3 regions of the Faecalibacterium sp. i21-0019-B1 genome follow, and region 3 is predicted to be linked to each of the others. Evidence: predicted binding sites of a transcription regulator. Region 3 holds the regulator's gene; each other region holds the start of a gene.
What was found. Region 3 encodes Rex, which represses fermentation and respiration genes when NADH is low (regulators of the CRP and FNR family bind a similar motif). Its sites were predicted from a motif close to ATTGTTAANNNNTTAACAAT; they were not measured.
Positions count from the first base shown of each region.

Region 1: the regulator Rex is predicted to act here: its motif matches at 2,975-2,994, upstream of ACGHP1_RS05665 (butyryl-CoA:acetate CoA-transferase).
Region 2: the regulator Rex is predicted to act here: its motif matches at 2,458-2,477, upstream of ACGHP1_RS10080 (phosphoglycerate kinase).

Region 1 covers NZ_AP031425.1:1,156,069-1,160,734, forward strand. Annotated here, with positions in the region: gene ACGHP1_RS05660 (AI-2E family transporter) at 126-1,391, opposite strand; gene ACGHP1_RS05665 (butyryl-CoA:acetate CoA-transferase) at 1,440-2,786, opposite strand; gene coaD (pantetheine-phosphate adenylyltransferase) at 3,300-3,806, shown strand; gene ACGHP1_RS05675 (acetyl-CoA C-acetyltransferase) at 3,887-4,666, shown strand, end outside.
Region 2 covers NZ_AP031425.1:2,018,436-2,023,101, reverse strand. Annotated here, with positions in the region: gene gap (type I glyceraldehyde-3-phosphate dehydrogenase) at 1-789, shown strand, start outside; gene ACGHP1_RS10095 (hypothetical protein) at 1,293-1,586, shown strand; partial or broken gene ACGHP1_RS10090 (dTDP-4-dehydrorhamnose 3,5-epimerase family protein) at 1,704-1,799, shown strand; gene ACGHP1_RS10085 (Coenzyme F420 hydrogenase/dehydrogenase, beta subunit C-terminal domain) at 1,830-2,405, shown strand; gene ACGHP1_RS10080 (phosphoglycerate kinase) at 2,596-3,804, shown strand; gene tpiA (triose-phosphate isomerase) at 3,912-4,666, shown strand, end outside.
Region 3 covers NZ_AP031425.1:2,672,059-2,676,724, forward strand. Annotated here, with positions in the region: gene ACGHP1_RS13285 (DNA translocase FtsK) at 1-825, opposite strand, end outside; gene ACGHP1_RS13290 (ClpP family protease) at 928-1,638, opposite strand; gene ACGHP1_RS13295 (redox-sensing transcriptional repressor Rex) at 1,870-2,511, shown strand; gene ACGHP1_RS13300 (thymidine kinase) at 2,758-3,375, shown strand; gene ACGHP1_RS13305 (ABC transporter substrate-binding protein) at 3,975-4,666, shown strand, end outside.

The sequences.
Region 1 (4,666 bases), 1.5 Mb from region 3:
GCAGCAGTCAATCGTGAAGAGTGATTGTTCTTTCTTGACATGAAAATACCCCCAGAGTACTCAGAGTTTTTGTCTCTGTCTACTCTAGGGGTAGCGTATCACATGGAATGCCGGGGCATTGTGATTTATAGATTATTTGTTTCGGCAGGAGGTGCTTCCGATGCAGACGTTTCTACCGGAACATCGTCCTCCGGGTCACCGAAGTTGTCGTGGTAAGTCTGCAGCAGGTCGATCTCCTTGTTGCGCTTCAGGCCGTGGATGACCAGCTTTTTGATCACATCATAGATGACTGCAAACAGCGGCACACCTACGATCATGCCCACAAAGCCCCACAGACCGCCGAACAGCAGGATGGCGAACAGTACCCAGAAACTGGAAAGACCGGTGGTGTTGCCCAGGATCTTGGGGCCGATCACATTTCCGTCCAGCTGCTGCAGCACCAGAACGAACAGGACGAACCACAGCGCCTTGATGGGGCTCTGAATGAGGATCAGCAGGGTGGCGGGCACGGCACCGATGAACGGGCCGAAGAAGGGGATCACATTGGTCACGCCGATGATCACGGAAACCAGAAGGGCACTGGGGAACTTAAAGATCAGGCAGCCGATATAGCACAGCACGCCGATGATGGCGGAATCCATGATCTTGCCGTTGATGAAGCCGCCGAACATCTTATCGGCGTACTTCACTTCTTCCTTGATCAGCTCTGCCCAGCGGGGCTTGAAGATGCTGTAGAGCACCAGCTTGGCCTGCTGCACAAAGCGCTTGCGGCTGGCCAGCATATACACGGCCACGATGATGCCGATGATCAGGTTCTTGGCCATGGTCACTACGTTCAGCACACCCACTGCGGCACCGCTGACGATGTTCTGCATGGAGGGCAGGAGCCGGGTCTTGATCAGATCGTCGATATTGGTGCTGACGGTAGCATAAGCAGAGTTGAGCATGTCCATGATCTGCTGGTTGTTCTCAATGAACTCCACATGATTCGCCCACTGCACGAACTTTGCAAGGTTGCGCTGCGCAGTGTAGTACAGGGTGGTCACGCTGGTAATGAGCTGCGGAATGATCATCATGCACAAAGCGTAGATGAGGAGCAGGCCGAACAGGATGGTCAGCGTAACGGACAGCACATTGACCAGACCATGCATCTTTTCCGGGATGAACCGGCGCAGAAAGCTCTCGATGGTGTTGCATACAGGTTTGAGCAGGTAGGCGATGACGGCACCGTAGATGAATGGCATCAGAATGCCGGTCAGCGTGGAGATGGCATCACCAAAACCATCGAAGCGGTAGATCAGGAAAAAGAAGATGATGCTCAGGGAGATCGCTCCAAATCCTGCCAACATCCCGTAGAGATAGGGCTTGATGTGCGGCTTTTTGTCCATCATGATAGACTCCATTTCAGCCGCGGACAGCAGGAATCCCCGCGGCACTTATCAGATTTTGTTGCTCCTGCGCCAGATGTGCATTTTTTCGGCTTCCTTGATCAGGTCTTCACGGAAGTCGGGATGTGCTACGCTGATCAGAGCTTCGGCCTTTTCCCAGGTGGTCAGGCCCTTCAGGTTCACGCAGCCGTACTCGGTGCACAGGTAGTGGATGTTGGCACGGGTATCGGTGACGATGCTGCCGTTTTCCAGAGTGGGACGGATGCGGCTCTCCAGCTGGCCGGTCTTCTTATTAAAGAAGGTAGAGGACAGGCAGATAAAGCTCTTGCCGCCCTTGGAAAGGTATGCGCCCAGAACGAAGTCCAGCTGACCGCCGGCACCGGAGATGTGCTTGAGGCCTGCAGTCTCGGCGTTCACCTGACCGAACAGGTCGATGTCCACAGCGTTGTTGATGGAAATAAAGTTATCCAGTGCGGAGATGCTGCGGATATCGTTGGTGTAGTCCACGGGTGCAGACATGCACTCCGGATTATCGTTCAGGTAATCGTACATTTTCTGGGTGCCGGCACCGAAGGCGTAGACCTGACGGCCCTTGTCCAGCTGCTTGCATGCACCGGTGATCTTGCCGGCCTTGGCGATATCCACAAAGGCATCCACATACATTTCGGTGTGCACGCCCAGATCCTTCAAATCGCTCTGTGCGATCAGGCTGCCGATGGCATTGGGCATACCGCCGATGCCCAGCTGCAGGCAGGCACCGTTGGGGATCTGCGGAACGATCAGGTTGGCAACCTTCAGATCCACTTCGGTAGCAGCACCGGGAGCGGCCATCTGGCCGATGGGCGGGTTCTCGCCTTCCACGATGCCGGTGACCTGAGAAATGTGGATGCAGTTCTCCATGCCGCCAAGGCAGCGGGGCATGTTCTTGTTGACCTCAACGATGATCTTCTTGGCTTTTTCGCACACAGCACCCAGATGAGATGCACTGGGGCCGAAGTTGAAGTAGCCGTGCTCGTCCATGGGGGTCACCTGGAACACCGCCACATCCAGCGGATCCGGGCTTTCGCGGTAGTAGCGGGGCAGCTCGGAATAACGGATGGGGGAGTAGAAGGAGAAGCCCTGTGCAATGGCCTTGCGCTCAATGCCGCCCATATGCCAGCTGTTCCATGTCATGTGTGCAGCGGGATCGTCGATCTGGAAGATCGCGGGCACCCACATCAGGATGCCGCCGCGGAAGTTGACACCTTCCAGCTCAGGCAGACGCTTTGCAATCTCGGCATCCACCGCCACAGGGGTGTTCACAGCCCAGCCGTAATCCACCCAGTCACCGCTTTTGACCAGTGCGGCAGCCTGAGCGGCGGTCATTTTCTTCTGAGCATACAGTTCCGTAAAATCCATTATAAACCATCCTCTCCTATAATAACATAAAGGAATTGTAAATTTATCATTTACTCTTCCTGCACGGACAAATCTTTGCAGGATGTTTACCACCTGTTGGCAATTTGAACACAGCTCTGACACAGGCGGATGATATCCTGATAACCAGCAGAAGGCAGCTGTCGGACAGGGCAGCAGATCTGCACAACTTAGTTATAACATTAACAATGTGTAGAATCAATAGTTTATCGAGAAAATTTTGACCGACTGGCAATATGGACAAAATTCGCGGAGTTTCTGGACGATTGTTTGGTGCTGAAAAACCAAAATCTTTGCAAAAGGACTTGATAAAATTTTGACGATATGGTTTACTTATAGCGTAGCAAGCAGCTGCGATGCAGCATGACATTGATTGTTTAAATTTTAACGATAAAACGTACAGCTTGCACAAAAATCTTGCACCCAAGACTGGAAAGTGCTATCATGGCAGAACCAAAACGCGCTTTTCACAGCGCTCAAGGAGGACACCAGACGATGGCAACAGCAGTTTATCCCGGTTCGTTCGATCCGGTCACAAAAGGGCATCTCGATATCATCAAGCGCGCAGCAAAGATCAACGATCATCTGATCGTGGCGGTGCTCAACAACAGCGCAAAGAATCCGCTGTTCACCGTGGAGGAACGCGTGGAGCTTCTAAAGGAATGCTGCAAGGGCATCCAGAATGTTTCGGTGGAGAGCTTCGACGGCCTGACCGTGGAGTTCGCCAAGAAACGGCACGCTTCGGTGATGGTGCGGGGCCTGCGGGCGGTGACGGATTTTGAAAACGAGATCCAGCTTGCGCAGACCAATCACGCACTGATGCCCGGCATCGAGACCATGTTTCTGGCAACGAGCATCAAGTGGAGCTACCTTTCTTCCACCATTGTAAAAGAGGCAGCTTACTACGGCAGCGACATCGGTAAGTTCGTCACACCCAATGTGGAAAAGGCGGTCAACGAAAAGTATGCGCTGATCCGGCAGAAAAAAGACCCCGAGACCTAATTTGTAAAAGCGCTTACGGGCGTTTTTGATAAAAATGGCTTACGAAAAGTAACACATACACAATTCAGGAAGCTATTCACATGAAAAAGATCGTTATCGCATCTGCATGCCGTACCGCTATTGGCAAATTCGGCGGCACTCTGGCAAACGTTCCCGCAGTTGAGCTGGGCTCCATTGTCATCAAGGAAGCCCTGAACCGTGCAAACGTCGCACCTGAGCAGGTCGATCATGTTTACATGGGCTGTGTCATTCAGGCTGGTCTGGGCCAGAACGTTGCACGTCAGGCTGCTCTGAAGGCTGGCCTGCCCATCGAGACCCCGGCTGTCACTGTCAACGTGGTGTGCGGCTCCGGTCTGAACTGCGTCAATATGGCTGCTCAGATGATCGAGGCTGGCGATGCTGATATCGTGGTCGCAGGCGGCATGGAGAACATGGACATGGCTCCCTTCGCACTGCAGAAGGCTCGTTACGGCTACCGCATGGGCGCTCCTATGGGCAAGAGCGAGATCGTGGATACCATGGTCAACGATGCTCTGTGGGATGCCTGCGGCTTCAACAAGCACATGGGCATGACCGCTGAGAACGTCTGCACCAACGAGACCTATCAGAAGAAGTACGGCTACAGCCCCATCACCCGTGAGATGCTGGACGAGTTCTCATACAACAGCCAGCTGAAGGCTGACAAGGCCATCAAGGACGGCGCTTTCAAGGACGAGATCGTTCCCGTTGTGATCAAGGGCAAGAAGGGCGACACCGTGTTCGATACTGATGAAGGCCCCCGTCTGAGCGCTCCTGAAGTGCTGGCAAAGCTGAAGCCCGCTTTCACCAAGGACGGCATCGTGACCGCCGGCAACTCTTCC
Region 2 (4,666 bases), 650 kb from region 3:
TACGCTGTTAAGGACGCAAAGGACGCTCCCTGGGGCGAACTGAACGTTGATGTCGTTCTGGAGTGCACCGGCTTCTACACCAGCAAGGAGAAGAGCATGGCTCACATTCAGGCTGGCGCAAAGAAGGTCGTTATCTCTGCTCCCGCAGGCAACGATCTGAAGACCATTGTCTTCTCCGTCAACGAGAAGACCCTGACCGCTGAGGATCAGGTCATTTCTGCTGCTTCCTGCACCACCAACTGCCTGGCTCCCATGGCTAACACCCTGAACAAGACCTACCCCATCGTCTCCGGTATCATGACCACTGTTCATGCTTACACCGGCGACCAGATGATCCTGGATGGTCCTCAGCGCAAGGGCGATCTGCGCCGTGCTCGTGCTGGCGCACAGAACATCGTTCCCAACACCACCGGCGCTGCTAAGGCTATCGGCCTGGTCATCCCCGAGCTGAACGGCAAGCTGATCGGTTCTGCTCAGCGTGTGCCTGTTCCCACCGGCTCTACCACCATTCTGGTTGCTGTCGTCAAGGGCAAGGACGTCACCAAGGAGTCCATCAATGCTGCTATGAAGGCTGCTACTTCTGAGTCCTTCGGCTACAACGAGGATCAGATCGTTTCTTCCGATGTCATCGGCATGCGTTACGGCTCTCTGTTCGATGCTACCCAGACCATGGTCGCTAAGATCGACGACGACACCTATCAGGTTCAGGTCGTGTCTTGGTACGACAACGAGAACTCCTACACCTCTCAGATGGTCCGTACCATTAAGTACTTCGCTGAGAACTGCTAATCACAGCTCTACGCTCAAAAGTGCTTGAGGTGCCGTGCTGAATGACAACTAGTATTGGCTTTGCTGATACGAACATGCTGTGATTGGTACGACAACAGGATAACGAGTTCAACACCCTTCCTTTTGCGGGTTTCCGTGAGAGGAAGGGTGTTTTTTGCTGCAAAAAAGCAATGGAACGAGTTCCTTTCCAAAATGAATAGGTTACAACAAAAAGACGGAATAAAGTACGGAAATCTTAGCCATGATGCAGGCAATGATACAGCTGCAAAGTATTGTACCCCAGAGGAAAAAATGGTAAAATATTTTTAGTGTCAATAAATACATTTACGAAATTGATATTGATGATTCTGGAAATAAAATGTCAATGAATTGCGGCGTAAATCAGTCAAAAACCTGGGCGTAGATGCGTCCGGGCTTTTTTCTGATGTAAGGGAAACCGGGCCGGAGTTTGGCACGGTATGGGGATGAGATCCCTAAATGGGGAAAGCGACGGGAAAGGGAAAATGAAGGAGAAATTGAGGCTTGCTGTTTTTGGCCACAAAAGGTGGTCGAGAGAGGGCGGCGTGGAGATCGTGGTAAAAGAGCTGTGCACACGGATGGCGCAGCAGGGCTGTCAGGTGACATGCTACAACAGAGCAGGCCATCATGTGAGCGGTACGGAATATGACGATGCTGGTAAAACGGAGTACGAGGGAATCCGTCAGAAGTCTGTTCCGACCATTGAACGGCGCGGGGCTAGAGATATAATATGGGCAACCAGAGAAAAGCCTGATTTCATGCGGGTTTACGCGGCGTGACCTTTTTTTACCTCAACTTGTTTCTGTATGCCATGGTGCGTTGCGTTCCGGCGTGATTTCGGGGATTAATGGCTTCTGGCTGCGCTCTATACTTAACCCACCACAGCGAAAGCTGATTTCCAGAAACAGTATCCGCAGTGCAAGCTGGTACGCGCTATGCGCGGAACTGTGTTTGATGTCGCTGTTGATCTTAGAAGCAATTCCGAAACTTATACGCTGCAAGGGAACAGATGGAATACTTGGATGAAAAATATCCGGAATTTTCGCGACAAGAAATATGGGTGGGGCGAAAACGGGAGCATCGTAGGTGTTGATTTGCAGGGCACTGCAATGGAAAAGCAAATCGCTCCGGAAACAATATCGTATTATCATTATTTCTTTGATGGCGAGATCTCGCGAGACTGCTGCTACCAATGCCCTTACGCACAAAGACAGCGTGTGGGCGACATTACCGTTGGAGATTATTGGGGCGTTCAGAAATATGATCCGCAGCTTCTGGTGGAACAGAGAGGAACGATCAATAGCAAAGAAGGCGTTTCCTGCCTGCTGATAAACACGGAATGCGGACAACACCTTGTCGAGAAATACGGTGCGAAGATAGAAAGCTATCCGGTCGAATTTTCTAACATTGCTCAGGAGAATACGCAGCTGAACCGGCCAACGAAGCATACCAGACTGAGAAATAAAATTTTCAGGAAGTATAAGGCGAGCGGCTATGCTGGTGTGGAAGCAATTTTTGAGCGGGGTCAGCGGAACCAGAAGTTCATATGGGGAATGTATGACCGCATTTGCGGAATGTTCTGCCGGAAAACACGGTAAAGCTGCGGCTTTCGGTCAAAATACACACATTTCCGTGCATCAGCGGCAAATGTTTGTTAAACTATTATCTATCTTGCGACCTTGCAATGTGCACGGTTTTTGTTTATAATAGTAGAGTAACGGGGCAAGATCCCCCGAATGCGAGCGAAACTCTAGTTCAGAAATTAAAACTTGAGAGGAGTTTATTACCATGGGTTTAGGTAAGAAGACGATCGACGATCAGAACTACTGCGGCAAGAAGGTGCTTGTCCGTTGCGATTTCAACGTCCCGATGAAGGACGGTGTGATCACCAACGAGAACCGCATCAACGCAGCTCTGCCCACTATCCAGAAGCTGGTCAACGATGGCGCAAAGGTCATCCTGTGCAGCCATCTGGGCAAGCCCAAGAACGGCCCCGAGGCAAAGTTCAGCCTGGCACCCGTTGCTGTGGCTCTGAGCGCAAAGCTGGGCAAGACCGTTGTGTTTGCTGACGACGACAACGTTGTGGGCGAGAACGCAAAGGCTGCTGTTGCTGCCATGAACAACGGCGATGTCGTTCTGCTGCAGAACACCCGTTTCCGCAAGGAAGAGACCAAGAACATGCCTGAGTTCAGCGAAGAGCTGGCTTCTCTGGCTGATGCATATGTTGACGATGCATTCGGCAGCTGCCACCGTGCACACTGCTCCACTGCAGGTGTCACCGACTTCATCAAGGACACCGCTGTCGGCTACCTGATGGAGAAGGAGATCAAGTATCTGGGCAACGCTGTGAACGATCCCGTTCGTCCCTTCACCGCTATTCTGGGCGGTGCAAAGGTCGCAGACAAGCTGAATGTTATCTCCAACCTGCTGGAGAAGGTCGATACCCTGATCATCGGCGGCGGCATGGCTTACACCTTCGTCAAGGCTCAGGGCTACGAGGTCGGCAAGAGCCTGTGCGACGATTCCAAGCTGGATTACTGCAAGGAGATGATGGCCAAGGCTCAGGAGAAGGGCGTGAAGCTGCTGCTGCCCGTTGATGCTGTCTGCATCAAGGACTTCCCCGATCCCATCGACGCTCCGGTTGAGACCACTGTTGTTCCCGTCACCGCGATCCCGGCTGACATGGAAGGCTGCGACATCGGCCCCGAGACCATGAAGCTGTTTGCCGATGCTGTCAAGGCATCCAAGACCGTTGTGTGGAACGGCCCCATGGGCGTGTTCGAGAACCCCACTCTGGCAGCTGGCACTCTGGCAGTTGCCAAGGCTATGGCTGAGAGCGATGCTACCACCGTGATCGGCGGCGGCGACAGCGCAGCAGCTGTGCAGCAGATGGGTCTGGGCGACAAGATGACCCACATCTCCACCGGCGGCGGCGCTTCTCTGGAGTATCTGGAGGGCAAGGAGCTGCCCGGCATCGCAGTTATTCAGAACGCATAATCTGATCCCGGCATCATAATGGGTGCGGCGGCTTTAGCGCCGCCGCATCTTTTTGTTTGTGCAGAGCTTTCTGCACGATAGAAGGTAAATAAAGGAGATAGAGTATCATGGATAAGGCAAAGCGTAAGGCTATCATTGCAGGCAACTGGAAGATGAACAAGACTGCCTCCGAGGCTGCTGTTCTGGTGGACGAGCTGGTCCCCGCCGTGCAGGACGCAGGCTGCGAGGTGGTTATCTGCACCCCGTATACCGATCTGGTCACCGCTGTGGAAAAGACCAAGGGCACCAACATCCATGTGGGTGCTGAGAATGTTCACTTCGAGAAGTCCGGCGCTTTCACCGGCGAGATCAGCGCTGACATGCTGGTAGATCTGGGCGTGGAGTACGTCATTGTGGGCCACTCTGAGCGCCGCCAGTACTTCGCCGAGACCGACCAGACCGTGAACAAGCGCGCTCTGGCTGCTCTGAGCGCCGGTCTGAAGGTCATCATCTGCGTGGGCGAGAGCCTGCAGCAGCGCGAAGAGGGCGTGACCGAAGAGCTGGTGCGTATGCAGACCAAGATCGCTCTGCGTGATGTGACCGCTGAGCAGATGGCAAATGTCGTGATCGCTTACGAGCCCATCTGGGCCATCGGCACCGGCAAGACCGCTACCGCCGATCAGGCTGAGGAAGTCTGCGGCCAGATCCGCAAGGTCATCGGCGAGGTGTACGGTGAGGCTGTGGCTGAGGCTACCACTGTCCAGTACGGCGGCAGCATGAACGCCAAGAACTGCGAGGAGCTGCTGAGCAAAAAGGATGTGGACGGCGGCCTGATCGGCGGCGCATCCCTGAAGGCTCCCGACTTTGCAGTGATCGTCAACGC
Region 3 (4,666 bases):
CTCCGGCTGCGGGGCGGCCTCCGGCTCCTCCGCCTCCATCTCTTCGGTCACCTTGTGGCCCCAGTGGCGGATGCCGTTCAGCCAGTCCGGCACACCGATGCGGAAAGCCGGAGTTTCCATCTCCTCTTCGGCATCTTCCTCATCCCGGTATTCATCTTCTGCTTCGTCGTAGTCTTCCTCAGCCTCGGCTTCTGCCGCGCGGGCAGCGGCACGTTCAGCGCGGCGGGCTGCGCTCTGCTGCGCCATGGCCGCACCCTTTGCGTGCACGCCGCCAAACGCAGCGCACAGCCATTGCCACACCTCTGCCGGGGTCAGATCAAAAATGTACAGGCTGACACACAGTGCCAGCACGATCATGATAAGGGTTGCCGCAGGCCGTCCGCACAGCAGCAGCAGGCTGCCGCCCAGCAGTGCACCCAGCGCACCGCCGCCGATCCATGCATTCACGCCGTTTGCGTAGCAGGCAGCCGTCATCTGGAATGCCGACATGCCCTGCGGCTGGATATCGGAAAAAACGATCACCGTGCCGCAGGCAAACACCAGCCCCAGAACCAGCTTGAAGATCTTGGGCAGAAGGTCTTCGCCCCGGGTATACTGCACAGCAAGGCAGCACACTGCCGCGCCCAGTACAAAGCTGCCGCAGCCAAAAAGTCCGAACAGCACATCGTGCAGGGCCTTCCATGCCGAATCTCCCTCCACAAAGGCCAGCACCACCAGCAAAAGGCCTGCAAACAGGGTGCCAAGCCCCGCCGGAAGCCGCTGTTCGGCGCGTTTTTTGCGCGATGCTGCGCGCCGTGTTGTCGTTTTACGTTTTTTTGTTGCCATGTTTCTTTGTTCCCCGCGTTTGTAGTAGACACACTATTTGATTTTATTATTGTACCACGCAGGGAAGAAAATGGCAAACCTATTGTTGTACAAAATCGGCCTTCATTTGCGTTCAATCTCTTTATACAGCCACGCCAGCGCATCCGAAAGCCCGCCCAGCTCATCAATGAGCTTTTCCTTCACGGCCCGGCGTCCATCCAGCACGGTGCCCATGTCCATCACCAGCTCGCCGGTGTGGAGCATCAGGTCGGTGTAGCGTTTTTCGGTCATGCCGCTGTGGGCCGCCACAAAGCCGGTGATGCGCTGCTGCATCTGCTCAAAGCTGCGCATGGTCTGCGGCACCCCCAGAATGACGCCGGAATGCCGCACCGGGTGCACGGTCATGGTGGCTGTGGGCACGATGAAACTGCGCCGGGCGCTGACGGCAAGCGGGATACCGATGGAGTGCCCGCCGCCCAGCACAAGCGTTGCACTGGGTTTGGACACGCTGGCGATCAGCTCCGCCAGCGCAAGGCCCGCTTCCACATCCCCGCCTACCGTGTTCAGCAACACCAGCAGGCCCTCGATGCGGGGGTCTTCCTGCGCGGCCACCAGCTGCGGGATGACATGCTCATACTTCGTGGTCTTCTGGCCCTGCGGCGCTTCCGAATGGCCTTCGATCTGGCCGATGACGGTCAGGCAGTGGATCACATGCTCCCCGCGGGCCAGCGTGACCGTGCCCAGATCTTCGATCTCTTCCTTTTCCAGCCGACGCGCGTCGGTCAGCTGCGTTTCATCATTCATATGCTTTCCTCCTGCGTTTTCTGTCAGCATTCCCCAGCCTGTGCCGGGCTATGCAGACCCGCTGCAGCAAAAAAGCGGTAACATTTCATAAAAATTTTTTGAGAATGATTTGACATTCTCCATCGGTGCAGTATACTTTAAATAATTGACTGTAATATCTGCAATATGAACCCGTAAACGGATCAGGGTTTCTCTGCGCCGCATCTGTAAAGCAGGCAGCTGCGGCAAGTACTGCGATAGAGCGAAAGGAGAAAGTATTCTATGAACACCCCTGCAAAGGCTTCGCTTCCCGTTATCAAGCGTCTTCCCAAATATTACCGTTATCTGCGCTCTCTGCAGGAAGACGGCATCAACAGCATTTCTTCCCGCGAGCTGGCTGCTCAGATGGGCACCACCGCTTCGCAGGTACGACAGGACTTCAACTGCATCGGCGATGTGAATGGCCGGCAGGGCATTGGCTACTCGGTGGAAAACCTGCTCTCCATTCTGGAAGGCCTGCTGTTCGGCAACGGTGACCGCCTGCCCACCATCCTGATCGGCTGCGGCCGTCTGGGCAAGGCAGTGAGCCGCTTTATCACCACCGACACCAACGGCTACCGCCTGATCGCCGCCTTTGATGTGGCACAGAGCGAGGTGGGCAAGGAGATCAGCGGCATCCAGATCCGCCATATCGACGAGCTGGAGTCTTTCTGTGCCGAGCATCACCCCAAGGTCGCAGTGCTCTGTGTGCCCCGCGACGGTGCGGAACAGGTCAGCGGCCGTCTGGTGGATCTGGGCATCGAGGGCTTCTGGAACTTCTCCCACTATGACCTCTCTGTGCCGTATCCCGATGTGGTGGTGGAGAACGTCCATCTGGGCGACAGCCTGATGAGCCTTGGCTACCGCCTGCGCAATCAGGACTGAATATACCTGTTAAATAAGAGAACCCTCTCAGTTAAAGCCTGAGATGCCGCTGAACCCTCTCAGTCTCGCATATGCTCGACAGCTCCCCCGAAAGGGGAGCTTTGTCAGTGGGGACGGGAAAGTTTCTGCTTCTCCGGCGCAGGGACAGCCTGCCCGAAAGATACAGAAAAGCTCCCCCATCGGGGGAGCTGGCAAAGCCGTCAGGCTTTGGCTGAGAGGGTTCGTTCTGTAAGGAGAGTTTTTCAAATGGCAAAACTGTATTTCCGCTACGGCGCAATGAACAGCGGCAAGAGCACCGCCCTGATGCAGGTAGCCCACAACTACGAAGAACAGGGGATGCGGGTGCTGATCCTCAAGCCACAGGTGGACACCAAGGGCGGCGGTGAGCTGGTGAGCCGTCTGGGCGTGCGCCGCAAGGCTGATCTGCTGATCCCGCCGGAGACGGACGTGTTCGAGGCTGTGCGCACGGCCAACGCTGACGGTGCGCCGCTGGCCTGCGTGCTGTGCGACGAGAGCCAGTTTTTCACTGCGCAGCAGGCCGAGCAGCTGTTCATGGTAACGGTGGATTTGAACATTCCGGTGATCTGCTACGGCCTGCGGGCAGATTTTTCGCTCAAGGGCTTTCCCGGCTCTACCCGCCTGCTGGAGCTGGCCCACACCATCGAGGAGATGAAGACTATCTGCACCTGCGGCCGCAAGGCCATCTGCAACTGCCGCAAGGTGAACGGCAGATTCGTCTTTGAGGGCGAGCAGGTAGCCATCGATCTGGAAAACGATGTGCAGTACGTGAGCATGTGCCCCCAGTGCTACTTCAAGGCAAAGCGCGCGTTCTACGCCGAAAAAGCTGCTTCGCGGGTCGAATAAACTTGTATACAAGGCTGCTGTGTCCAACGACACGGCAGCCTTTCTTTTTTATTCCCGGCCCACAGGCGCAGTCCACACAACAGCGCAAAATATGTCGCTGTCGGTGCTTCTTCACCCCCCCAAAGGGCGAAAAAGCACCGATTTCCATGCCCGAAGACCGGTGCCGGATGCCCGCCGCAAACAATTGATATATCAGAGTGCACATTTTTTGCGCTATTGATATATCAGTTCAAAGACTCCCATCCGGGCTTTTTAAGCTGTTGTTCGTCCACAATGTATGCAACGTTTCCACGTTCTGAAACGGAATGTTTACAAAATTATTGCAAAATTCGACGTTCCCCCTATGATGCATCCCAGTTTTCTATGCAAAATAGCGAAGTATACATGTTGCACAGTTTTTCGAGCCAAGTTTATTCATTTCAGCGAAGGCGTCAATTCTTGCGCGAAAACAAGAGCAATATTTGTACGTTTTTGTTTAGATATCTGCAATTTGCGTCTTTCTTTTTGGTTGTTGTTTTGTTATCATAATTGTATACAACGGGGTATGTGCAGAACCCCCGTTCGAGATGATGTTTTCTGTATTTAGGAGGAGAACAAAAATGAGCAAGGCAATTTCTCGTCGTGATTTTATGAAGGTCACCGGCGCTGTGGGCGCTGCCGGCCTTCTGGCTGCCTGCGGCGGCAACTCTGCTGCATCCAGCTCTGCTGCTTCCACCGCTTCTTCCGCTCCCGCTGCTTCTGCAGACGAGAGCCTGGCACTGTCTGACGGCCCTGTTTCCATGACCATCAGCTGGTGGGGCGGCGACAGCCGTCACGAGGCTTACCAGAACGCCATCAAGGAGTTCCAGGCTGAGCACACCAACATCACCATCGAGCCCACCTTCGCCGCATGGTCCGGCTGGGAAGAGAAGATGGCAGCTGCCTTCATCGCTGGCAACGCACAGGATGTGTGCCAGGTAAACTGGAACTGGCTGTACAACTACTCTGCCGACGGCAGCAAGTTCGTGGACCTGAACACCGTTTCCAAGTTCCTGGATCTGACCCAGTGGGATGCCGCTGCCATGGACGCCTGCTACGTTGCAAACAGCCAGCAGTGCGTGCCCGTTTCCATGACCGGCCGTATCTTCTTCTGGAACATGACCACCTTCAACAAGGCTGGCATCACCGAAGTTCCCAAGTCTCTGGATGATCTGATGGCTGCCGGCAAGGCATTCAAGGAGAAGCTGGGCGACGATTACTACCCCATGCACCTGGGCGCATACGACCGTATGATCCTGATGGTCTTCTACCT